DNA from 3 places in the Streptomyces sp. CA-142005 genome. Region 2 is predicted to be linked to each of the others. Evidence: riboswitches for the same ligand, from Rfam matches in the RefSeq annotation. Region 2 holds a riboswitch; each other region holds the start of a gene.
What was found. A riboswitch is a leader RNA that binds a small molecule or an ion and turns the genes downstream of it on or off. The one in region 2 is predicted to bind S-adenosylmethionine.
Positions count from the first base shown of each region.

Region 1: another riboswitch for S-adenosylmethionine. It lies ahead of ACQPXS_RS15235 (aminotransferase class V-fold PLP-dependent enzyme); the one in region 2 lies ahead of ACQPXS_RS39710 (amino acid ABC transporter permease).
Region 3: another riboswitch for S-adenosylmethionine. It lies ahead of thrC (threonine synthase); the one in region 2 lies ahead of ACQPXS_RS39710 (amino acid ABC transporter permease).

Region 1 covers NZ_CP192078.1:3,205,728-3,213,295, forward strand. The annotation lists gene ACQPXS_RS15215 (NYN domain-containing protein) at 1-503, opposite strand, end outside; gene ACQPXS_RS15220 (hypothetical protein) at 546-785, opposite strand; gene ACQPXS_RS15225 (rhomboid family intramembrane serine protease) at 941-1,684, shown strand; gene ACQPXS_RS15230 (Lrp/AsnC family transcriptional regulator) at 1,681-1,962, shown strand; gene ACQPXS_RS15235 (aminotransferase class V-fold PLP-dependent enzyme) at 2,015-3,391, opposite strand; SAM riboswitch class IV at 3,554-3,670, opposite strand; gene trpD (anthranilate phosphoribosyltransferase) at 3,746-4,810, opposite strand; gene qcrB (cytochrome bc1 complex cytochrome b subunit) at 4,930-6,567, opposite strand; gene qcrA (cytochrome bc1 complex Rieske iron-sulfur subunit) at 6,564-7,568, opposite strand, start outside.
Region 2 covers NZ_CP192078.1:8,597,674-8,605,241, forward strand. The annotation lists gene ACQPXS_RS39695 (NAD(P)/FAD-dependent oxidoreductase) at 1-533, opposite strand, end outside; gene ACQPXS_RS39700 (putative leader peptide) at 686-808, shown strand; gene ACQPXS_RS39705 (glutathione S-transferase C-terminal domain-containing protein) at 873-1,760, shown strand; SAM riboswitch class IV at 1,839-1,950, shown strand; gene ACQPXS_RS39710 (amino acid ABC transporter permease) at 2,322-3,302, shown strand; gene ACQPXS_RS39715 (amino acid ABC transporter ATP-binding protein) at 3,299-4,090, shown strand; gene ACQPXS_RS39720 (ABC transporter substrate-binding protein) at 4,143-5,162, shown strand; partial or broken gene ACQPXS_RS39725 (GNAT family N-acetyltransferase) at 5,206-6,032, shown strand; gene ACQPXS_RS39730 (LLM class flavin-dependent oxidoreductase) at 6,334-7,542, shown strand; gene ACQPXS_RS39735 (NtaA/DmoA family FMN-dependent monooxygenase) at 7,568-7,568, shown strand, end outside.
Region 3 covers NZ_CP192078.1:4,800,472-4,808,039, reverse strand. The annotation lists gene ACQPXS_RS22520 (extracellular solute-binding protein) at 14-1,276, shown strand; gene ACQPXS_RS22515 (DUF3263 domain-containing protein) at 1,311-1,535, shown strand; gene otsB (trehalose-phosphatase) at 1,960-2,793, shown strand; gene ACQPXS_RS22505 (alpha,alpha-trehalose-phosphate synthase (UDP-forming)) at 2,781-4,277, opposite strand; gene ACQPXS_RS22500 (glucosyl-3-phosphoglycerate synthase) at 4,352-5,296, opposite strand; SAM riboswitch class I at 5,426-5,566, shown strand; gene thrC (threonine synthase) at 5,584-6,867, shown strand; gene ACQPXS_RS22490 (MoaD/ThiS family protein) at 6,864-7,139, shown strand.

The DNA of each region.
Region 1 (7,568 bases), 5.4 Mb from region 2:
CTCTCGGCGCGGGTGTGCTCGCGGGCCTGGGCCAGCTCGGCGCGCAGCCGCTCCAGCTCGGCCCGGTTCTCCTCGTCGGCGCGTTCGGCGTCCGCGCGCTGGACCTCCTCGCCGGCCGCCGTGACCAGCTTCACCCAGCCCGTCGGGCGCAGTACGTAGGCCGCGGCCGCCACGTCGAGCGGGTCCGCGGCCGGGAGCGGCGAGCCGGAGTCGAGTGCGCCGGCGAGTTCCGGCTGCGCCTCTCTGAACTTCTCCCCGATCCGCTGCCGGAACAGCGCATCGGTCTCCAGCGCCGCCGCCATGGCGTTCCCGGCGAACTTCGCCCGGCGACTGGGGGTGAACCGGGCGTACTGCCTCAGCTGGGCGGGGAGTTCCGAGACGGTCAGAGCGCCGAAGCCGTCCGAGATGATCTGGACGACTTTCCGGCGCACCCCGTCGGGCAGCGGACGGTCAAGCACCTCGGCGGTGCCGTCGCCCGGCCCCCCGCCTGTGGTCTCCACCATCCGTCACACCCCACTACTTCAACTTCTTCGGGGCCGCTCCGCTCAGGAGCCGGCGCCCGGCCTGTCCACGAGTTCCACCTGGTCCACCGCGTTGCACCAGCGGCACCGCACCGACTCGATGGTCTCACTGACCACCTCGCGCTCCTCCACGGTCGGCTCCCCGGCCAGATCGAGGTGGACGTACTCGACGACCTTCGAGGAACGCGTCACGTCGAACCGGGTGAGGTTGCCGCACAGGGTGCAGCGCCATCGGGTGGTGGCGGTCGGCAGGGGAACCGTCATCGTGGCTGTCCGCTTCCTTCTCGTAGTCGCTCGCCGCGCCGCCGGCCGACGCGTGTGGCCGTAACCCTACGGCCTGGCGGCAACTCGCCGCTGGTCCGTTCGCGGCGGCGAGGCGGTCTGTCCGCTTGCGTCCCGTTACGTCATGCTCTGTATTCATGATCAGCCAGTGGAGCAGGGCGGCCGGCAGGGCCTTCAGAGCGGTCCGGAGCACCTCAGCACCGATGACGTACGGCCTCATCGTCCTGTGCTGCCTGCTCTTCGTCCTGGGTCCGGCCTCGGGACTGACACCGGCATACGGCTCCGGGGACGGCCTGCAGGCCGCACAGCGGGCGTACTTCCGGCGCTGGGGCGTGGTTCCGGCCGAGCTGTTCGCCAGGCCGGTGCGGGAGGCCCTGACCCCCGCGACGGCCCTGTTCGTGCACGGCAGCTGGGTGCATCTGCTCGGCAACATGCTCTTCCTCTTCGTCTTCGGCGCGATGACCGAGGAACGGATGGGCCGGGTCGAGTTCACCCTCTTCTTCGTAGGCTGCGGCTATCTCGCCCTGCTCGGATATGCGGCCGCCAACGCCGCCTCCGACCAGTCGCTGGTGGGCGCGTCCGGGGCGATCTCGGCGGTTCTCGGAGCGTTCCTCTACCTGTTCCCGCGCGCCCGTGTCACCAGTCTTCTGCCGTTCCTGTTCTTCCTGCCACTGCGGTTTCCCGCGTGGATCGTGCTGCCGTTCTGGGCGGCGCTGCAGTGGGCGGCGGCGGAGCACAGCTCAGAGGGGCCCGGGGTGGCGTATCTGGCGCACCTCGTCGGCTTCGGTCTGGGCTTCGGCTACGCATGGGTCCGGTACAGCCGTACGACTAGAGTGAAGTGCGCCCCAGCTCCGGCACCCGAGGGAGAGAACCAGCCGTGATCACCGCGATCGTCCTGATCAAGACCAGCGTGGACCGGATCCCCGAGATCGCGGAGCAGATCGCTTCGCTGGAGTCGGTGAGCGAGGTCTTCTCCGTCACCGGCACGTATGACTTGATCGCGATGGTCCGGGTACGGCAGCACGACGATCTCGCCGATGTCATCCCCGGCCGGATCAGCAAGATCCCCGGTGTGGAGGGCACGGACACGCATGTGGCGTTCCGGACGTACTCGCAGCACGACCTGGAGGCCGCGTTCTCGATCGGCCTGGACAACTAGGGTTCGCCCCCGGTCGCCCACGCCGTCCCCCGCGCCCCCTCCCGGGTACTGATCACACCGCCGGCACGCAGCGGCCGTCCTCCGTGCGGTACGTCCACTTCGCGCCCTCGGTCACGAGTTCCCGGACCGCGGTGACGAAGCGGTCGACGTGCTCGTCCGGGGTGCCGGCGCCGAAGCTCACGCGGATGGCGTTGAGGGACTTCTCGCCCGGCTGGGCCTCGGGGGCGCCGCATTCGCCCTGGGTCTGGGGGTCGGTGCCGAGGAGGGTGCGGACCAGGGGGTGGGCGCAGAAGAGGCCGTCGCGGACGCCGATGCCGTACTCGGCGGACAGGGCCGCGGCGAAGTGGGAGCTGTTCCAGCCCTCGACGACGAAGGAGATCACGCCGACGCGCGGGGCGTCGTCGCCGAAGAGGGACAGCACCTTCACCTGGGGGACCTCGGCCAGGCCCGCGCGGACCCGGGCGATCAGGTGCCGCTCGCGCGCGACCAGGGTGTCCCAGCCGGCCTCGGTGAGCGCCTTGCAGGCCGAGGCGATGGAGTAGGCGCCGATCACGTTGGGCGACCCCGCCTCATGCCGCGCGGCGCTCTCGTGCCACTCCACGTCCACGCCGCCGTCCTGCCGCCGGGAGACCGTACGGCTGGCCCCGCCGCCCGCGAGGTACGGCTCGGCCGCGCGCAGCCAGTCGGCGCGGCCGGCCAGGACACCGGAGCCGAAGGGCGCGTACAGCTTGTGGCCCGAGAAGGCGACCCAGTCGACGTCCAGGTCACGGACGGACACGGGGTGGTGCGGGGCCAGCTGGGCGGCGTCCAGGACGATACGGGCGCCGTGCGCGTGGGCGGCCGCCGCCAGCTCCCGTACGGGCCACAGCTCGCCGGTGACGTTCGAGGCGCCGGTGACGCAGACCAGGGCCGGGCCGTGCCCCCCTTCCACGGACACCGTGCGGTCGGCGAGGGCCCGCTCCAGGGTCGCGACGGCCTGCTCCGGGGTGCGCGGGGCGTCGAGGTAGGTGACCTGGGCGTCCTGCCAGGGCAGCAGCGAGGCGTGGTGCTCGGTCTCGAAGACGAAGACCTGGCAGCCGGCCGGGAGGGCCCGGGCCAGGAGGTTCAGGGAATCCGTGGTGGACCGCGTGAAGATCACCTGGTCGTCGGGGCGGCAGTCCAGGAACTCGGCGACCGTCCTGCGGGCGTTCTCGAACAGGTCGGTGGACAGCTGCGAGAGGTAGCCGGCGCCCCGGTGGACGCTGCCGTAATACGGCGCGTAGGCGGCCACGTCGTCCCAGACGCGCTGCAGGGCGGGGGCGCTGGCCGCGTAGTCGAGGGCCGCGTAGGTGACCTCGCCGCCGGTGACGAGCGGCACGGTGACATCCCGGCCCAGAACGGGCAGCGGGGAGCAAACGGACTGGCCGGAGGCAGCGGTGAAGACGGACATGGGTGGACTCCCGTGAGAACGTACGCCGAAGACGGCGTACGGAAAGAAGAGAAAAGGGGGATGCGGAGGCGGGGCTCGGCGGCCCTATCGCATTCGCTTGCTCACGGAAGGCTCCCTCGATGACCAGGACCCCTGGTCCCGCGCTCTCAGCGGCGCGCGAGGGGTCCGCGCTTGCCGTAGACCTCGCTGCCTACGGCCTGGTCCTCACCCGGGGCACCCCGCCACGGACGGAGGGTTGCCGGACAGCCGGCCGGGGCCGAATGGCTGTCACTCATGACCTGGTACAGGAACGTACGGGAAATGATCGTCGTCCCGCAACCCGAGTCCGGATCGCGGGACGATCCCCGGTGGGCGCTAGGCGTTGCTCGCCGCCACCCACCGCTCCAGCGTCCGCTTCGCCGCACCCGAGTCGATCGACTCGGCCGCCAGCGCCATCCCGTCCCGCAGCTGCTCGGTCAGCGGCGCGTCCGTGGGCCGCAGCGCGACGAGCGCCGCCGCCGAGTTCAGCAGCACCGCGTCCCGTACGGCCCCTGTCTCACCGTCGAGCAGGCGGCGGGCGACCTCCGCGTTGTACGACGCGTCCGCGCCGCGCAGGGCCTCAACGGGGACGAGCTCGATGCCGACGTCCCTCGGGTCGAAGGTCTGCTCGGTGACCTTGCCGTCCCGGACGACCCAGACCCGCGAGGTGGCGGTCGTCGTCAGCTCGTCCAGGCCGTCGTCGCCGCGGAAGACCAGGGAGGAGTTGCCGCGCTCGGCGAGGACGCCCGCCACGATCGGGGCCATCCGCAGATCCGCCACGCCGACGGCCTGGGCGCGCACCTGCGCCGGATTGGTCAGCGGACCGAGGACATTGAAGGTCGTACGGATCCCCAACTGGCCACGGGCGGCGGCCACATGGCGCAGCGCCGGGTGGAACTTCACCGCGAAGCAGAAGGTGATCCCGGCCTCCTCGGCGACCTGCGGGACCCGCTCCAGCGGGAGGTTCAGATTGACGCCGAGCTTCTCCAGCACGTCCGACGCCCCCGACGCCGAGGACGCGGCCCGGTTGCCGTGCTTGACGACCTTCGCGCCGGTGCCGGCGACGACGATCGAGGACATCGTGGAGATGTTCACCGTCTTGGCACCGTCACCACCGGTGCCGACGATGTCGACGGTCTCCCCCGGCACCTCGATGACGTTCGCGTGGGCGTACATCGCGCGGACGAGCCCGGTGATCTCCTCCACCGTCTCGCCCTTGGCGCGCAGGGCCACGGCGAATCCCGCGATCTGCGCGTCCGTAGCCTCCCCGCGCATGATCCGGTCCATCGCCCATGCCGTGGCGTCCGCGCTCTGGTCCCGGCCCTCCAGCAGGGCGTTCAGTACCTCGGGCCAGGAACGGCCCGCCGCGGTGTCGCCTCCAGCGGGGGTCACAGCGCTCATCAGCCGCTCCTGGTGTCGTGAGAAACAGTGTGATCCCAGCCTATCCACCCCCGGACACGGCGAAGGGCCCCGTCCGTAAGCCGGACGGGGCCCATCAGCGTGGCGTGGCGACGCGGGGATCAGTGGTGGCCGTGGCCGCTCGTGATCTCCTTGTACTCGTCGACGGTCGGCTTCGGGATCTGGTTGTCCTCGCCGTAGTAGGCGTTGGACAGCCTCACCCGGAACTTCTCCGAGGCCGGCACCTTGCGCTCGACACCGTTCTCGTCGACCGTCGGGCCGATCTCGGCCGGCTCGTACTGGTGGTGAGCCGTGAGGGTGTGCAGCTGCTCCTGGCTGAGCGGCTCGTGCACCTCGATGAACTCACCGTGCGGCAGGCGCTTGATGATGCCGGTCTCGCGACCGTGCAGCACCTTGTCGCGGTCGCGGCGCTGCAGGCCCAGGCAGATCCGCTTGGTGATGAGGAAAGCGATGACCGGGCCGACGAAGAACCCGATCCGGACGAACCAGGTCACGGCGTTGATCGACAGGTGGAAGTGCGTGGCCCACAGGTCGTTGCCACCGCCGACCAGCAGGAGCAGGTACAGCGTCATCCACGCGACACCGAGGCCGGTGCGGGTCGGGGCGTTGCGCGGGCGGTCCAGGATGTGGTGCTCGCGCTTGTCGCCGGTGACCCAGGACTCGATGAACGGGTAGACCGCGATCGCCGCCAGCACCAGCGGGAAGATCATCAGCGGGATGAACACGCCCAGGACGAGCGTGTGGCCCCAGAGGTTGATCTCCCAGCCCGGCATGAAGCGGATCAGGCCCTCGGAGAAGCCCATGTACCAGTCGGGCTGGGCGCCGGTGGACACCTGGTCCGGACGGTAGGGGCCCATGGCCCAGATCGGGTTGATCTGGGCGACCGCCGCGATGGCCGCGATGACACCGAAGACCAGGAAGAAGAAGCCTCCGGCCTTGGCCATGTACACCGGCAGCAGCGGCATGCCGACGACGTTCTTCTCGGTCTTTCCGGGACCCGCGAACTGCGTGTGCTTGTGGTAGAAGACCAGGATCAGGTGGCCCACCATCAGGCCGAGCATGATGCCCGGCAGCAGCAGGATGTGGATCGAGTAGAACCGGGCGACGAAGTCGTGACCGGGGAACTGACCGCCGAAGAGGAAGAACGACAGGTACGTGCCGACGATCGGCACGGACAGGACCGCGCCCTCCATGAAGCGGACACCGGTGCCGGAGAGCAGGTCGTCCGGGAGCGAGTAACCGGTGAAGCCGGTGAACATGCCGAGGACGAACAGCAGGAAGCCGAACAGCCAGTTGATCTCACGCGGCTTGCGGAACGCGCCGGTGAAGAACACGCGCATCATGTGCACGAACATGCCGGCGAGGAAGATCAGCGCGGCCCAGTGGTGGATCTGCCGCATGAGCAGACCACCGCGCACGTCGAAGGAGATGTGCAGGGTCGAGTTGAACGCCTCGGACATCAGCTGTCCCTGCAGAGGGACATAGCTGCCGTGGTACTCCACCTCGTTCATCGACGGGTGGAAGAACAGCGTCAGATAGACACCCGTGAGGATGATGATGATGAAGCTGTAGAGGCAGACCTCACCCAGCATGAACGACCAGTGGTCGGGGAAGATCTTGCGCATGTTGGCCTTGGCCAGGGAGTAGATCCCGAGCCGGCCGTCGGCCCAGTCGGCGACACGCTCGCCGGCCGGGGCCTTCCCGCGAGAGCGGGGCGTCTCGTTCGCAGCAGTACTCATCCGCGCTCCCAGAATGCAGGACCGACGGGCTCCTCGAAGTCGCCGAGCGCCTGGAGGTAACCCTCACTGTCCACACCGATGCGCAGCTGCGGCAGGGCGTGGCCGGCGGGGCCGAAGATCACTCGGGCACCGTCGGTGAGGTCGAAGGTGGACTGGTGGCACGGGCACAGCACGTGGTGCGTCTGCTGCTCGTACAGCGAGATCGGGCAGCCGACGTGGGTGCAGATCTTGGAGAACGCGACGATGCCCTCGTGCGACCAGTCGAGCTCGCGCTTGTCCTTGATGTTGCCGGGCTGCAGCCGGACGATCATCAGCGCGGCCTTGGCGATCTCCGTCTGGAACTCCTCGTCCGTCTCCTCCAGCCCGTCGGGCTTGGCGAAGGTGAGGGAGCCGACGGCGACGTCCTCGGGGCGCAGCGGCTGGTTGGTGTTCATGTTGACCAGACGCTTGCCCTTGGCCCACAGCGTGTGACGCAGCGAGGTGCCGGGCAGCGGACCGAGGTCGCGCAGCAGCATGACGCCGGAGAGCGGGAACAGGGCCAGCGCGCCGAACATCGTGTTGCGCAGCAGCTTGCGGCGGCCGAGCGCCGACTCCTTGGCGCCCTGCCGGAAGTCCGCGTGGACCTTCGCGCGGACGTCGGCCGGGGCCTCGATGGCGTGCCGCTCGTCGGCGACCTCGACGTCGGACATCAGGGTGCGGGCCCAGTGGACCGCGCCCGCGCCGATGCAGAACAGCGCCGCGCCGAGGGTCAGGCCCAGCGCGAAGTTCAGCGCGCTGAGGTGCCCGATCGGGAAGACGAAGATGCTCTGGTCGTGCGGGATCGTCACGTACGAGACGATGAAGCCGACGGTGGCCAGCATCGACACCGTGAACAGCAGGGCGACCGTGCGCTCGGACCGCTTGGCGGCCCGCTCGTCGATGTCCTGGATCCGGTGCTCGTGGGGCGGCAGCCCCGGGTCGGCGAACGGGTTCTCCTCGTCCGCGATCCCCACCGCGCCGCG
Region 2 (7,568 bases):
GTGCGCAGCACCCCGGTCACCGTCCGGCCCGTGTGCAGGCGGGCGCCGGAGGCGCGGAGCAGGTGGGCGGCGGCGAGGGCGGGCATGACCTGGGCGTCCTGCGGATAGTGCACCCCGCCCGCCAGGCCGGGAGCCAAGTGGGGTTCCAGGGAGGGCAGTCGGTCCGCGGTCACCGGGTCGGCCACGACTCCCGCGGAGCGCTGGCCGGCCGCGAACGCGTGCAGCGCGGCGAGGGTCTCGGGGCTGGAGGCGACCACGAGGCCGCCCTTGGGCTCGTACTCGACCGCCGCTCCCAGCTCGTCGCCCAGCCGTGCCCACAACCGGGCGGACAGCAGGGCAAGTTCGAGCTCGGGTCCGGGTTCCTTGTCGGAGACGAGCAGGTTGCCCTCGCCGGCGCCGGTGGTGCCGCCGGCCACCGGGCCCCGGTCCACCACCCGCACGTCGAGCCCGGCCCGCGCGGCGTACAGGGCGCAGGCCGCGCCGACCATGCCGGCCCCGACCACCACGACATCGCAGGTCAGTCCCTTTGCCACGCCAGTACTATGTCACATGGTGCCGTTTCTGAGGAGACCTCCGGCACGCTCGGCCGACCACACGCACGTCCCAGGCGTGGACGCCCCCTTGACGGCGCCGGATGCCGGATCGACACTCCGGAGTGGGAATCCTAGTGAACAGGTAGGGAATCATGACGTGCCTCGACACGGTCACCGGCCTCGCGGGCCGCACGCCGTTGCGCGCGCCCCTGCTCACCTCCCGCCGGCACATCGACCTGCTGCGCGTCTGCAGCGCGATCAGCGGCCACCGCTGAGCCGGGCGCCGCGCGCCCCTCGGCCGACGCCGCACTTCCGCACGCCCACCACCCGGGGAGACGCATGTCCACCACTCCGCTCGCCACCCTCCCGCCCGCCCACCGCACCGCCCCCGTCTTCCGGGGCCGGATCGGCCGGGACGCGCGTAGCGGCCACTACGCCGTGCCGCACCGCTACCGGCTCCATCTGTCGACCGCCTGCCCCGACGGGCTGCGCCTCGCCGTCGGCCACCACCTCCTCGGCCTGGACGGCGGTTGTCCGGTCACGGTCCTGCCCGCCGTACCGGACTGTCCCGGCGGCGGCCACTCCGCGCTGCGCCCGCTGTACGAGGCGAGCGCCCACCGCTACACCGGCCCGGCCCTCGCGCCCGTGCTCAGCGACGACTGGTCCGGACGCATCGTCAGCACCCACGCCCGCGACATCCTGCGCGACCTCGACCGCTTCCCGCACGAGGGCCGCGCCGCCCTGTACCCGTGCGGCCTGGAGTCGGTGATCGAGGCCGTCGAACGGATGTGTGCCGAGGGCATCGAGGAGGCCGCGCAGCGCGCCGGTCAGGCCGGCACCGACCCCGCCGAGCGGGCCGCCGCCCTGGACGTCCTCCTGGACACCCTGGGCCGGCTGGACAACCGGCTGGCCGCGGAGGAGTACCTGGTCGACGGCCGGCTCACCGCGGCCGACGTGGAACTGTGGGTCGCCCTGGTGCAGTTGGACACCGTCCACCGCTGTCACCTCGACGCCTCCGCCGTCCACCGCATCGCCGGCCACCGCGCCCTGTGGGCCTACGCAGGCCGCCTGGCCGCCCACCCCGCCTTCGGCCGCCCTCTCGACCTCGACGGCATCTCCCGCCGCCACCACGGCCGTTGCCAGGGCCTGGAGGCCGCCGGAGCGGCCGTCCAGATCCTGGACTGGGCGCGCCACGCCGCGGCCGCCCAGGACGCTTCCCGCAGGTGAGCAACGGTCGGACGGCGTCCACCACGCGGACGGCCGTTGACATTCGAACGGGCAACTGCCTTACTTACGGCTCAGAACGGTCATGAGCGTCAGCGCCAAGCCCTGGCTCGCTGACCGGCAACCCTCGCACCGCGGTGGGGTGCCCCAGGTGACGACCGGACCGGAATGACGTTTTCGGTAAGCGCGAGGGCCCCGCGGGGCCGGAACAGTGACAGGTGACGCCATGTACGCAGCTCCCAGGACGGCCGCGAGCCGCCCCCAGGGCTGCGTACGGTCATACGGCGGGCTCCTCGTCGCCGACCGCGCCGTCGATCTGCTCCGCGTCAACAGCGCACTGTGTACCGCACCGGGCTCTGCCCGCTGCCAGGGCTGACGACCTTTCCAGCCCCCCTTCTCCCGCCTCGCGTTCCTGACGCACATCGCAGCCGTGGTGTGCCGTCCCGCCCGCCCAGCCCCCGGTTCCCGCGCGCCGCCGTGCGCCGCCGCCTCGTGCCGTAGTGCCGTAGCGGTGCCCGCACCCGCGCGCCGCGAGCCGGGTGTCCGACTCCGCCGGAGCCCGCCATGAGTGAACCCCCAGGCGCCGCCGTCTCCCTCGCCGAGGCGCCGCCAGCCGCCACCCCGACAACCCCCCTGAAAGCGCAGCGAGTTCAGCCGCTGCGCCGGCCCGGACGGTGGATCGCCACCGCCGTCGTCCTCGTGCTCGTCGCGCAGTTCCTGCACGGGCTGGCCACGAACCCGTTCTACCAGTGGGACCGCTTCCGCTACTGGTTCCTGCGCCCCACCGTCCTCGACGGACTCCTCGTCACCCTCGAAGTCGCCGCGCTCAGCGCCGTCTTCGGACTCCTGGGCGGCATCCTGCTGGCCCTCGGCCGGCAGTCCGGCAGCCCGGTACTGCGCGCCGTGAGCTGGACCTACACCTGGCTGTTCCGCTCGGTGCCGCTGATCGTCGTCCTGATCTTCCTCTACAACTTCAGCGCCCTGTACAAGACGCTGAGCCTCGGCATCCCCTTCGGCCCCGCCTTCGTCAGCTTCGACGAGTCCAGGCTCGCCACCGACATGACTGTCGCCGTGGTCGGGCTCAGCCTCAACGAGGCAGCGTACGCGGCCGAGGTCGTACGCGGCGGCATCATCTCCGTCGACCAGGGCCAGCACGAGGCGGCCGCCGCACTCGGCCTGCCCACGGGCTACCAGTTCACCCGGATCGTCTTCCCGCAGGCTCTCAGGTCCATCACACCGAACTACGTCAACCAGCTCATCGGCCTCGTCAAGAGCACCTCGCTGGTGTTCTACGTCTCGCTGCTCGACCTCTTCGGCTCCGTGCAGACCATGGGCAGCACCTACCCCGGCGACATCGTGCCCCTGCTGCTGGTCGCCACCGTCTGGTACCTGATCCTCACCAGCGCCGTGTCCGTCGTCCAGTTCTACGTCGAGCGGTACTTCGCGCGGGGCGCCACCCGCACCCTGCCGCCGACCCCGCTGCAGAAGGCGCGCGCGGGCCTCGGCGAGTTCCGGGCCCGGCTGCGCAGGGAGGCCGCCGTATGACCGCCACCGACAGCCTCGAGACCACCCCGGCCGCACTGGAGGTCCACGGCGTCCACAAGTGGTACGGCACCCACCGCGTGCTCGACGGTATCGACCTGACCGTGCGCCCCGGCGAGGTCACCGTCGTCATCGGCCCCTCCGGCTCCGGCAAGTCCACCCTGCTGCGCGTCGTCAACCACCTGGAGAAACCCGAGGTCGGCCACGTCAGCGTCGGAGGCGAGCCGATCGGCGTCCAACGCGGCAGCGACGGCCGGCTCAAGGAGCTCAGCGAGCGCGCCATCCTGGCCCAGCGCAGCCGCATCGGCTTCGTCTTCCAGAACTTCCATCTCTTCCCGCACCTGAGCGCACTCGACAATGTCGCCGCCGCGCCCGTCGCCACCGGCAAGCTCACCAGGCCCGAAGCGCTGGATCTGGCCCGCGACCTGCTCACCCGGGTCGGCCTCGGCGACCGTACCGGCGCCTACCCGCGCCAGCTCTCCGGCGGACAGCAGCAGCGCGTCGCCATCGCCCGCGCCCTCGCGCTGCGGCCCGGCATCATCCTCTTCGACGAGCCGACCTCCGCGCTCGATCCCGAGACGGTCGGCGAGGTGCTCTCCGTCATCAAGGACCTCGCCACCAGCGGCACCACCCTGGTCATCGTCACCCACGAGATCGGCTTCGCCCGCGAGGTCGCCGACCGGATCGTCTTCCTCGACGGCGGCCGGATCGTCGAACAGGGACCGCCCCAGGAGGTCCTGGACAGGCCCCGGCACGAACGCACCCGGGACTTCCTCGCCAAGGTCCTCTGACCCCGCACCCACCGCAGTTCCCGAACGACACTTCCGAACGACAAGGACAGCCATGCGCAGCCACCTTTCCCGACGCGGCCTGATACGCGGCATCACCGCGGCGACCGCCGTCGCCACCCTCGCCACCGGGCTCGCCGCCTGCGGGGGTGACAGCGACGCCGCGACCACCACCGACGCCGCCGGCAGCGTGACCGTCGGCCGGCTCTCCAACGGTGCCGCCAAGCAGACCACGCTGAAGGTTTCCGAGGTCAAGTCCATCAGCGCGCAACTGCCCGCCTCCGTACGCAAGAGCGGCAGGCTCACCATCGGCGTCGGCGCCCTGCCGGCCGGCTTCGCGCCACTGGCGTACGTCGGCAGCGACCAGAAGACCCTCACCGGCGCCGAACCCGACTTCGGCCGGCTGGTCGCCGCCGTGCTCGGACTGAAGCCCGAGATCCGCAACTTCACCTGGGAGAACCTCTTCGTCGGCATCGACAGCGGCAAGGTCGACGTCGCCTTCTCGAACGTCACCGACACCGAGGAGCGCAAGAAGAAGTACGAGTTCGCCTCCTACCGGCAGGACAACCTCGGCTTCGAGGTGCGCAAGTCCAGCACGTGGAACTTCGACGGCGACTACGAGAAGCTCGCCGGGCTGACCGTCTCCGTCGGCTCCGGGACCAACCAGGAGAAGATCCTCCTGGAGTGGAAGAAGAAGCTCCAGAGCGAGGGCAAGGACCTCACCGTCAAGTACTACCCCGACCGCAACGGCACCTATCTGGCCCTGGACAGCGGCAAGATCGACGCCTTCTTCGGGCCCAATCCGGGCATCGCCTACAACATCGCGAAGACCGCGGGCACCCCCAAGGCGACCCGCAGCGCGGGCACCTTCTCCGGCGCGGGCGCCTCGCTCCAGGGGCTGATCGCCGCCACCGCCAAGAAGGACAGCGGCCTGGCGAAGCCCATCGCCGCGGCCGTCAACCACCTGATCGAAAACGGGCAGTACGCCAAGTGGCTGGCCGCCTACCACCTCTCCAACGAGGCCGTCGCCAAGTCCGAGGTCAATCCGCCCGGCCTGCCGCTGGACAACTCATGACCCACCGTGCAACCGAACCGAGCCGAGAGAGGCACCGCCTGTCGTGCCGTCCCCTCAAACCGGCCTCCGCGGAGGCGGAGTCCAGCCCCCGACCGACGACCCGGCCCTCGACAACGCCGTCTGGGCGGCCCTGACCGGCCCGCACGCCCACCTCGCCGAACGGGTCGGCCGCGCCGCCCGGTACGAGGACGGCATCTACGCCTTCGCCGCCCTCGACGACCCCGCCGATCCGGCCGCCTGGGCCGACCTGCGCACCCTCCTGAGCCCGGCAACCGCCGTACGGGTCAAGCCCGTCGACCGGGTGCCCGACGGCTGGCGGGTCGAAGCCGACGGGGAGGGCGTGCAGTTGGTGGACACCGCACTGCGTGCCGAACCCGCCCCGGAAGCGGTACGGCTCGGGACCGACGACGTCCCCGAGATCCTCGACCTCGTCGCCCGGACCCGGCCCGGCCCGTTCCTCCGGCGGACCGTCGAGATGGGCGGCTACCTCGGCATCCGGCACGAAGGGCGGCTCATCGCGATGGCGGGGGAGAGGCTACGGCTGCCGGGCTGGACCGAGGTCAGCGCCGTCTGCACCGATCCCGGTCACCGCGGCCGGGGCCTGGCAACCCGCCTGGTGCGTGCGGTCGCCTTCGGGATCCGGGAGCGGGGGGACACCCGTTCCTGCACGCCGCCGCCGGCAACACACCGGCGATCCGGCTCTACGAGTCGATCGGCTTCACCCTGCGCCGCCGCTCGCGCATCGTGCGGGTGCGCAGTGCGGAACCAGGCGAGCGGGTCCGCAGCTCGGACATGCGCCGGCGGGCCGGCAGCGCGGGAACAATCGCGGTCGGCCGTACGGGAACAACCGAAGGCGGCCGCGCGTTGTGAGTCATGACGAGATCCGCGAGGCGGTCGCCCACCCGGCCCGCCCGCGCGCCCGACGGACGGAGGTGACGGCCGTGACACGCGTACTCCCGCTGTGCGCCCCGCGCCCGTACCGCTCGGTCCGCCTGATATCCCGGCCGCACATAGATCTCCAGCGCGTGTCCGCCGCGCTCTGTCGCCACTGACCTCTTCTCCCCGGCCTGCCCAGCCGCACGGCCCGGATCCGCCCCTGCCGCGCTCGCCCTCGCCGACGCCTGCCCTCGCGAGCCGGTGTTCTCGTACGGACATCAAGGAAGGCACCGAAGTGTCCTCAACTCCCGCTACCCTTCTGCACCTTGCCGTCGCCCTGGACGGCACCGGCTGGCACCCCGCGTCCTGGCGCGAGCCGGTCGCCCGCCCCCGGGACCTGTTCACCGCCGGCTACTGGGCCGATCTGGTCGCCGAGGCCGAACGCGGCCTCCTCGACTTCGTCACCATCGAGGACGGCCTCGGCCCGCAGTCCGCGCACTTCCTCGACCCCGACGAGCGCACCGACCAGGTGCGCGGCCGGCTCGACGCGGTCCTCGTCGCCTCCCGCGTCGCCCCGCTCACCCGGCACATAGGCCTGGTGCCGACCGTGGTGGCCACGCACACCGAGCCGTTCCACATCTCCAAGGCGATCGCCACCCTCGACTACGTCAGCACCGGCCGCGCGGGCCTGCGGGTGCAGATCAGCGCCCGGCCGAACGAGGCCGCCCACTTCGGCCGCCGTACCATCGGCCGGATCGAGGCCTACGACAGCCCGGCCGCACGGGACCTCGTCACCGAACTGTTCGACGAGGCCGCCGACCACGTGGAAGTGGTGCGCCGGCTCTGGGACAGCTGGGAGGACGACGCCGAGATCCGGGACGCGGCGACGGGCCGCTTCATCGACCGGGACAAGCTGCACTACATCGACTTCGAGGGCCGCCACTTCAGCGTCAAGGGACCCTCGATCACACCCCGCCCGCCCCAGGGGCAGCCGCCGGTCACGGCCCTCGCCCACCAGAGCGTCCCGTACCGGCTCGTCGCCCGCCAGGCCGACGTCGGCTATGTCACCCCGCACGACGTGGACCAGGCCCGGGCGATCGTCGCCGAGATCCGCGCCGAGCAGCGAGCGGCGGGCCGCGCCGCGGAGACCCTGCACGTCTTCGGCGACCTCGTCGTCTTCCTCGACGACAGCCGGGCCGAGGCCGAGGCCAGGCGGCAACGGCTGGACACGCTCGCGGGTGAGCCGTACACCGGCGACGCCCGGATCTTCACCGGCACGGCCAGCCAACTCGCCGATCTGCTGGAGGAGTTGGCGGCGGGCGGGCTGACCGGGTTCCGGCTGCGACCCGCCGTCGCCGGGCACGATCTGCCCCGCATCAGCCGCGCCCTGGTACCCGAACTCCAGCGCCGGGGCCGCTTCCGGCAGGCCTACGAGGCCGACACCCTGCGCGGCCTGCTCGGCCTCGCCCGCCCCGCCAACCGCTACGCCGCAGCCACCGCCTGAGCAGCCGGAGAGGACGACCGCACCCA
Region 3 (7,568 bases), 3.8 Mb from region 2:
AGGAACGATCGCGGTGGTGTCCGCACTGGGCATGACGGCGGTCCTCGGCGGCTGCGGGAGCACGGGCTCCTCCGACGTCACGTTGAGACTCGTCGCCGCCGACTACGGCGACTCGGCGGCCAACAGCTCCCGGAAGTACTGGGACAGCCTGGCCAAGGAGTACGAGTCCAAGCACCCCGGTGTGAAGATCGACGTCAGCGTGTACTCCTGGAACGACGTCGACGCCAAGGTCAAGGACATGGTCGCCGCAGGCCACGCCCCCGACCTGGCCCAGATCGGCGCCTACGCCGACTACGCGGCCGCGGGCAAGCTCTACCCGGCCTCCGACCTGCTCTCCATCCGGACCCAGGCCGACTTCCTCTCCCAGCTCACCGAGGCCGGGCAGTGGAACCACACGCAGTACGGCATCCCCTTCGCCGCCTCCACGCGCGTGCTCTTCTACAACAAGACTTTGTTCGCCGAGGCTGGCATCACCCCGCCCACCACCTGGGACGAACTGGCCGCCGACGCCAAGGCGCTCAAGGCCAAGGGCGTGAAGTACCCCTACGCGCTGCCGCTCGGCCCCGAGGAGGCCCAGGCCGAGACCATGCAGTGGCTGCTCAGCGGCAGCAACCCCAGCGACGGCGGCAACGGCTACACCGACGACATCGGCACCTACACCATCGACTCCGCGCCGAACGTCCAGACCTTCACCTGGCTCAAGGACGAGCTGGTCGACAAGGGCCTGACCGGGCCGGTCGCGCCCGGCAAGCTCAACCGCGCGAGCGCCTTCGCCGCCTTCGCCGACGGCCAGGTCGGCATGCTCAACGGCCACCCGACGCTGATCCAGCAGGCCGAGAAGAAGGGCGTGAAGTTCGGCATGGTCCCGATGCCGGGGCGCACCGGCACGGCCAGGGCCTCCATGGGCGTCGCCGACTGGATGATGGCCTTCAAGCAGAACGGGCACCGCGACCAGACAGGCGACTTCCTCAACTTCGTCTACACGGAGAAGAACGTGCTGGCCTTCTCCCGCGAGTACGGCCTCCTCCCGGTCACCGGCTCCGCGTCCAACGCGATGAGCGCGTCGGACTCCGCCCCCGACAAGGCTCTGCACCCCTTCCTCGACCAGCTGGCCACCTCCGAGCTGTACCCCGTCGGCAAGACCACCTGGGCGTCGGTCAGCGCGGCCGTGAAGCAGAACATCGGCCAGGCCGTCGCCCCCGGCGGCGACCCCGCCGGCGTCCTGACCCGCCTCCAGGCGATGGCGGCGGCGGCGGACAGCGGCGCGACGAACTGAGCGCCCTGTCGGACCCCACCGCTACGGTGGCCGCATGGAACTCGCCCCCCGCGAACAGGCCATCCTCGCCCTGGAGCGCCGCGGCTTCCCCGGCCCCGGCGCCAAGGAACGAGCGATACGCGAGGAACTGGGCCTGTCCCCGGTCCGCTACTACCAGCTCCTGAACGCACTGCTGGACGACGAGAGGGCGCTGGCGGCGGACCCGGTGACGGTCAACCGCCTGCGCCGGGTACGGGACTCCCGACGGACGGAGCGCTGAACCGGCTGAGCGGGGGCCTGGCGCCGGTGCCGGCCGGGGTGGGCGCGCCTACCGACGTCGGCGGTGTGCCGGGTGCCGCCGCTGGACGCCGGGGGCCTTCGCTTACCGGCGCCGGTGGGGTGCCTCCCAGGGCCCCCAGCGCCCACCCGTGCCGCCCAGCGGCGCGGCTGCCCGCAGCTGTGCGGGTGTGACGGCCGCCGCTGCCCCCGGCGGCGGATGCGTCTGGCGGGGTGCCTCCCAGGGCCCCAGCGCCCACCCGTGCCGCCCAGCGGCGCGGCTGCCCGTAGCTGTGCGGGTGTGACGGCCGCCGCTGCCCCCGGCGGCGGGTGCGTCTGGCGGGGTGCCCATCCAGCCGGCCGAGCCGGGTGGGTGGGGAGGCGGAGTCCCAGGAGTGAGTCCGGCCGCGCCTGGATAGTGTCGCTGTATGGACCCTCTGCCGACCCCGCGGACCCAGCCCGGCCGGGACGGACTCGCCGCGCTCCTGGCGAAGCCGTCCGCGGCGAGTGTCGGTCTGGACTTCGACGGCACACTGGCCCCCATCGTCGCCGACCCCGAGCAGGCCCGCGCCCACCCCGAGGCCGTACCCGCACTGGCCGCCCTGGCCCCCAAGGTGGCGTCCGTCGCCGTGATCACCGGCCGCCCCGCCGCCGTCGCGGTCCGCTACGGCGGCTTCACCGGCGTCCCCGGCCTGGAGCACCTCACCGTCCTCGGCCACTACGGCGCCGAACGCTGGGACGCCGTCACCGCCACCGTCACCGCCCCGCCCCCGCACCCCGGGGTCGCGGCGGCCCGCGCCGAACTGCCGGGTGTGCTGGAGCGCGCCGGCGCCTGGCACGGCACCTGGATCGAGGAGAAGGGCCGGGCGGTCGCGGTGCACACCCGCCGCGCCGACGACCCGCAGGCCGCGTTCGAGGCCCTGCGCGGCCCCCTCACCGACCTCGCCGCCCGCCACGGCCTGATCGTCGAACCCGGCCGCCTGGTCCTGGAGCTGCGCCCACCGGGCATGGACAAGGGCGTGGCCCTCACCGACCACGTCCGCAGGACCGGCGCCGAGTCCGTCCTCTACGCCGGTGACGACCTCGGCGACCTCCCCGCCTTCGCCGCCGTCGACGAACTCCGCGCCGACGGCGTCCCCGGTCTCCTGGTCTGCAGCGGCAGCACGGAGGTCACCGAGCTGGCGGAGCGCGCGGACATGGTGGTCGACGGCCCGGCCGGTGTCGTAGACCTGCTGCGGAGTCTCGCCGCTCAGCTGGACTGAAGCTCCTCCAGCGCCCGCAGCTGATCCAGGAACCACTGGGCCGGGGGAAGCGCGGTGGCCGCCGCCGCCAGCCTCTTGGTGCGGTCCGCCCGCTCCTCCGGCGGCAGGGACAGCGCCTCGTGCAGGGCCCGCGCGGTGTCCAGCACGTCGTAGGGGTTCACCACGAACGCGTGGGCGCCCAGCTCCTCGTACGCCCCGGCCTCCCGCGACAGCACCAGCGCGCACCCCTCGTCGGAGACGACCGGCACCTCCTTGGCGACCAGGTTCATGCCGTCCCGGATGGGGTTGACCAGCGCCACGTCGGCGAGCCGGTACGCGGCCAGGGAGCGGGCGAAGTCGTCCTTGACGTGCAGCACGACCGGGGTCCAACCGGGCGTGCCGTAGGCCGAGTTGATCTCCTCGGCCACCCGCTGCACCGCGGCGGTGTAGTCCCGGTACACGGCGAGGTCCTGCCGCGACGGATACGCGAACGCGAGGTGCACCACCCGCTCCCGCCACTCCGGGTGCTCCTCTAGCAGCTGCCGGTACGCCAGCAGTCCGCGCACGATGTTCTTGGACAGCTCCGTGCGGTCGACGCGGACGACGGTCCTGCGGCCCTCGCCGATCTCCTCGCGCAGGGCCGCCATCCGCTCCTCCACGTCCGGCTGGTGCGCGCGGGCCCGCAGGAAGTCGGCGTCGGCGCCGAGGGAGTGCACGCCGATGTACGTACGACGACGTCCCTCGCGCAGGTGCTCGACGTGCCCGGCGGAGCCCGACGGCCAGGCCACCAGGTAGCGCTCGGCGTCCAGTCCCTCCGCGCACCGCTGGAAGGCCGTCGCCCACCGCCAGGTCAGGAACGCCACCCGGTCCGCGCCGAGCATGCCCGCCATCAGCTGCTCGCGGATGTCCCCCGGGAGCAGCTCGAAGTAGTCGGGGGGCGCCCAGGGGGTGTGCGAGAAATGGCCGATCCGCAGGTCGGGGCGGAGCCCGCGGAGCATCCCGGGCACCAGGCACAGGTGGTAGTCCTGCACCAGGACCGTCGCCCCCTCGGCCGCCGCCTCGGCCAGCGCCTCGGCGAACGCCCGGTTGTAGGCCTCGTACGACGCCCACTGCCGCCGGAACTCCGCGTCGAAGACCGGCTCCAGCGGGGTCTGGTACAGCATGTGGTGGACGAACCACAGCACCGAGTTGGCGATGCCGTTGTAGGCGTCGGAGTGCACGCTCGCGTCGATGTCGAGCATCCGCACCCGCTGCCCGCCGGTGTCCTCGTCCGGCAGCGGCCCGTCGCCCGCGCGCCGCACGGCCGCCCGGTCCCCGTCGCCGAGCGCCGAGCACACCCACAGCGAGTCCGCGCCCGACCCGATGGCCGACAGCCCCGACACCAGCCCGCCGCCGCCCCGCTTGGCGTGCAGCGAGCCGTTCTCGTCCACCGTGTACGAAACCGGGCCGCGATTGGACGCGACCAGCACCCGAGCCTTCTCGGCAGCACCCTGCGTGGAAGCCATGGTCCTCAACCTAGCCCGGCCCGGAAACGCTCAAACGTACGGCCACGCCCGGCACGCCGACGTATACGACCGGTTCACGCCACCTTGCGCTCGGCATATTCCGCGATCTCCACCATCGGCGGCCGTTCCTCGGTGTCCACCGAGTAGGTGCGTGGCTCGAAGCCGTCCTCGCCGCGCTCGAACTGGGTGAGGGCGGGGCGGATCAGATGGCCGCGGGCCAGCCGGAGCTGGGCCGTGCGGTAGATCGCGGCGGCCATCCGGCCCAGCGCCTGCCCGTCCTGGTGGCGGTGCTTGCGCACGCCCAGGTCCACCTGGGCCAGCGCGTCGAGACCGACCAGGTGCAGGGCGTCCACCAGCATGCCCAGCTCCACGCCGTACCCGACCGGGAACGGCAGCTGCTCCAGCAGCGAGCGCCGGGCCGCGTACTCGCCGCCCAGCGGCTGCACGAATCCGGCCAGCTGCGGCCAGTGCATGTTCAGCAGCGGGCGGGCCATCAGCTCGGTGACCCGGCCGCCCTGGCCGGCCGTCCCGGCGAGCGGGCGGTCGTACATGCCCTTGACCAGGTCCACCCCGGGGTCGGTGAGCAGCGGGCCGACGATCCCGGAGACGAAGTCGGAGGAGAACTCCCTCAGGTCCGCGTCGATGAAGCAGACGATGTCCCCGCCGGTCACCAGCAGCGAGCGCCACAGCACCTCGCCCTTTCCGGGGACGGCGGGGATGCGGGGCAGGATCTCGTCCCGGTGAACGACCCGCGCGCCGGCGGCGGCGGCGACCTCGGAGGTGCGGTCGGTGGAGCCGGAGTCGACCACCACGATCTCGTCGACGAGCGGGACCCGCTCCACGAGGTCGTGCCGGATGACCGCGACGATGTCTCCGACCGTCTCCTCCTCGTTGAGCGCGGGCAGCACGACGGAGACCGACTGGCCCGTGCGCTGCTTGGCAGCAAGGATCCTGTGCAGCGGGCGATCGGTCACCGACCAGGAACGGGTGGCCAGCCAGCGCTCGACTTCTTCCAGCACGGTCAGCGGCTCCTCACGTGTCTCGCGGTTCGGACGGCTATCTCAACTGTCCTGGCCTTCGGTTACAGTCTTGAACAACGTCGGTGACCATCGCATGTCGGGGTCGGCGGCGCGCTCACAACTGCATACCGCTCATCCAGAGGGGCAGAGGGACACGGCCCGATGAAGCCCCGGCAACCCCCCTGAGTCGAACTCGTTCACGCGAGGCTCCCGGCCAGGGAAGGTGCCAAATCCGTCTCACGGCGAGATGCGTCGTGAGGAAGATGAGGAGAAAGGGCCTCGCCTCCATGGCTGTGCAGACAGTTGCAAGCTCCACCGATTCCACCGTCGACCTCGGTCCCGCCGCGGCCCTGAGCTGTCGCGAGTGCGGTCACCGCGTCCCCCTCGGCCCGGTGTTCGCCTGCGAGGAGTGTTTCGGCCCGCTGGAGATCGCCTACGACTTCTCCGCCTACGACACCGAAGAGCTGCGCCGTCGCATCGAGTCCGGCCCCGCGAACATCTGGCGGTACGCGCCGCTGCTGCCCGTCCCGGCCGACGTGGCCGACAAGCCGAACCTGAACCCGGGCTGGACCAAGCTCGTCAAGGCCGACAACCTCGCCGCCGAACTGGGCGTCACCGGCGGCCTGTTCGTCAAGGACGACTCCGGCAACCCGACCCACTCCTTCAAGGACCGCGTGGTCGCCCAGGCCCTGGAGGCCGCCCGCGCCTTCGGCTTCACCACCCTGTCCTGCTCCTCCACCGGCAACCTCGCCGGTGCCGTCGGCGCCGCCGCGGCCCGCGCCGGCTTCCGCTCCTGCGTGTTCATCCCGCACGACCTGGAGCAGGGCAAGGTCGTCATGGCCGCGGTCTACGGCGGCGAGCTGGTCGGCATCGAGGGCAACTACGACGACGTGAACCGCTTCTGCTCCGAGCTGATCGGCGACCCGGCCGGCGAGGGCTGGGGCTTCGTCAACGTCAATCTGCGGCCGTACTACGCGGAGGGCTCCAAGACCCTCGCGTACGAGATCTGCGAGCAGCTCGGCTGGCGGCTGCCCGACCAGATCGTGGTCCCGATCGCCTCCGGCTCCCAGCTGACGAAGATCGACAAGGGTCTGCAGGAGCTGATCAAGCTCGGTCTGGTCGAGGACAAGCCGTACCGGATCTTCGGTGCGCAGGCCGAGGGCTGCTCGCCGGTGTCCACCGCCTTCAAGGCCGGGCACGACGTCGTACGGCCCCAGAAGCCGAACACCATCGCCAAGTCCCTCGCCATCGGCAACCCGGCCGACGGGCCGTACGTCCTGGACATCGCGCGCCGCACCGGCGGTGCCGTGGAGGACGTGACGGACGAGGAAGTCGTCGACGCCATCAAGCTGCTGGCCCGCACCGAGGGCATCTTCGCGGAGACGGCGGGCGGTGTGACCGTCGGCGTCACCCGCAAGCTGCTCAAGGACGGCGTCCTGGACCCGACCAAGACCACGGTGGTCCTCAACACCGGCGACGGCCTGAAGACGCTGGACGCGGTTGCCGGGACCGGCCTCACCGCCACCATCCGACCGACCCTGGACTCCTTCCGAGAGGCTGGCCTCGCATGAGCGTGACCGTTCGCATCCCCACCATCCTGCGCACCTACACCGGCGGTCAGGCCGAGGTCGCCGCCGAGGGCGCGACCCTCGCCGAGGTCATCGCCGACCTGGAGAAGAACCACACCGGCATCGCCGCGCGCGTCCTGGACGACCAGGGCAAGCTGCGCCGGTTCGTCAACGTCTACGTCAACGACGACGACGTCCGCTTCGAGCAGGGACTGGAGACGGCGACCCCGGACGGCGCCGGTGTGTCCATCATTCCGGCCGTCGCCGGCGGCTGATCGTTACCTTGGGTAACTTCGGTTACGCGCTGTTCATCGAATTGCCTCCTCCGTAAGAGAAGCGGAGGAGGCAATTCTGCGTGATTAAGCGCGGTAGAGTTGGGGAACGCGCCCTCGGACCACCGGTCGGGGGCCCTGTATTCATGCCGCACGCCCGACAAGAAGTAGCCAAAGTGCGTGGGTTATATGCGGCTTTTGTGGCGGTTTGCTGAGCCCGACTTGCCCTGAAGTCAGGCGAATTCTCCGCACATTCCGGACCGTTCCCGTCCAGAATTCTCGTCCGATTGACCTGTTGCAGACGGCAGTTGGACAGATACATTCAGCCGCGGTCGACGCGTTCCGGCGCACGCCCCCGACCGATGGGGGGTGAGGTCTGACCCGGGTCCGCGAAGTGTGGATCTGTGCAAGGGCCAGTAATAGGGGAGTTAG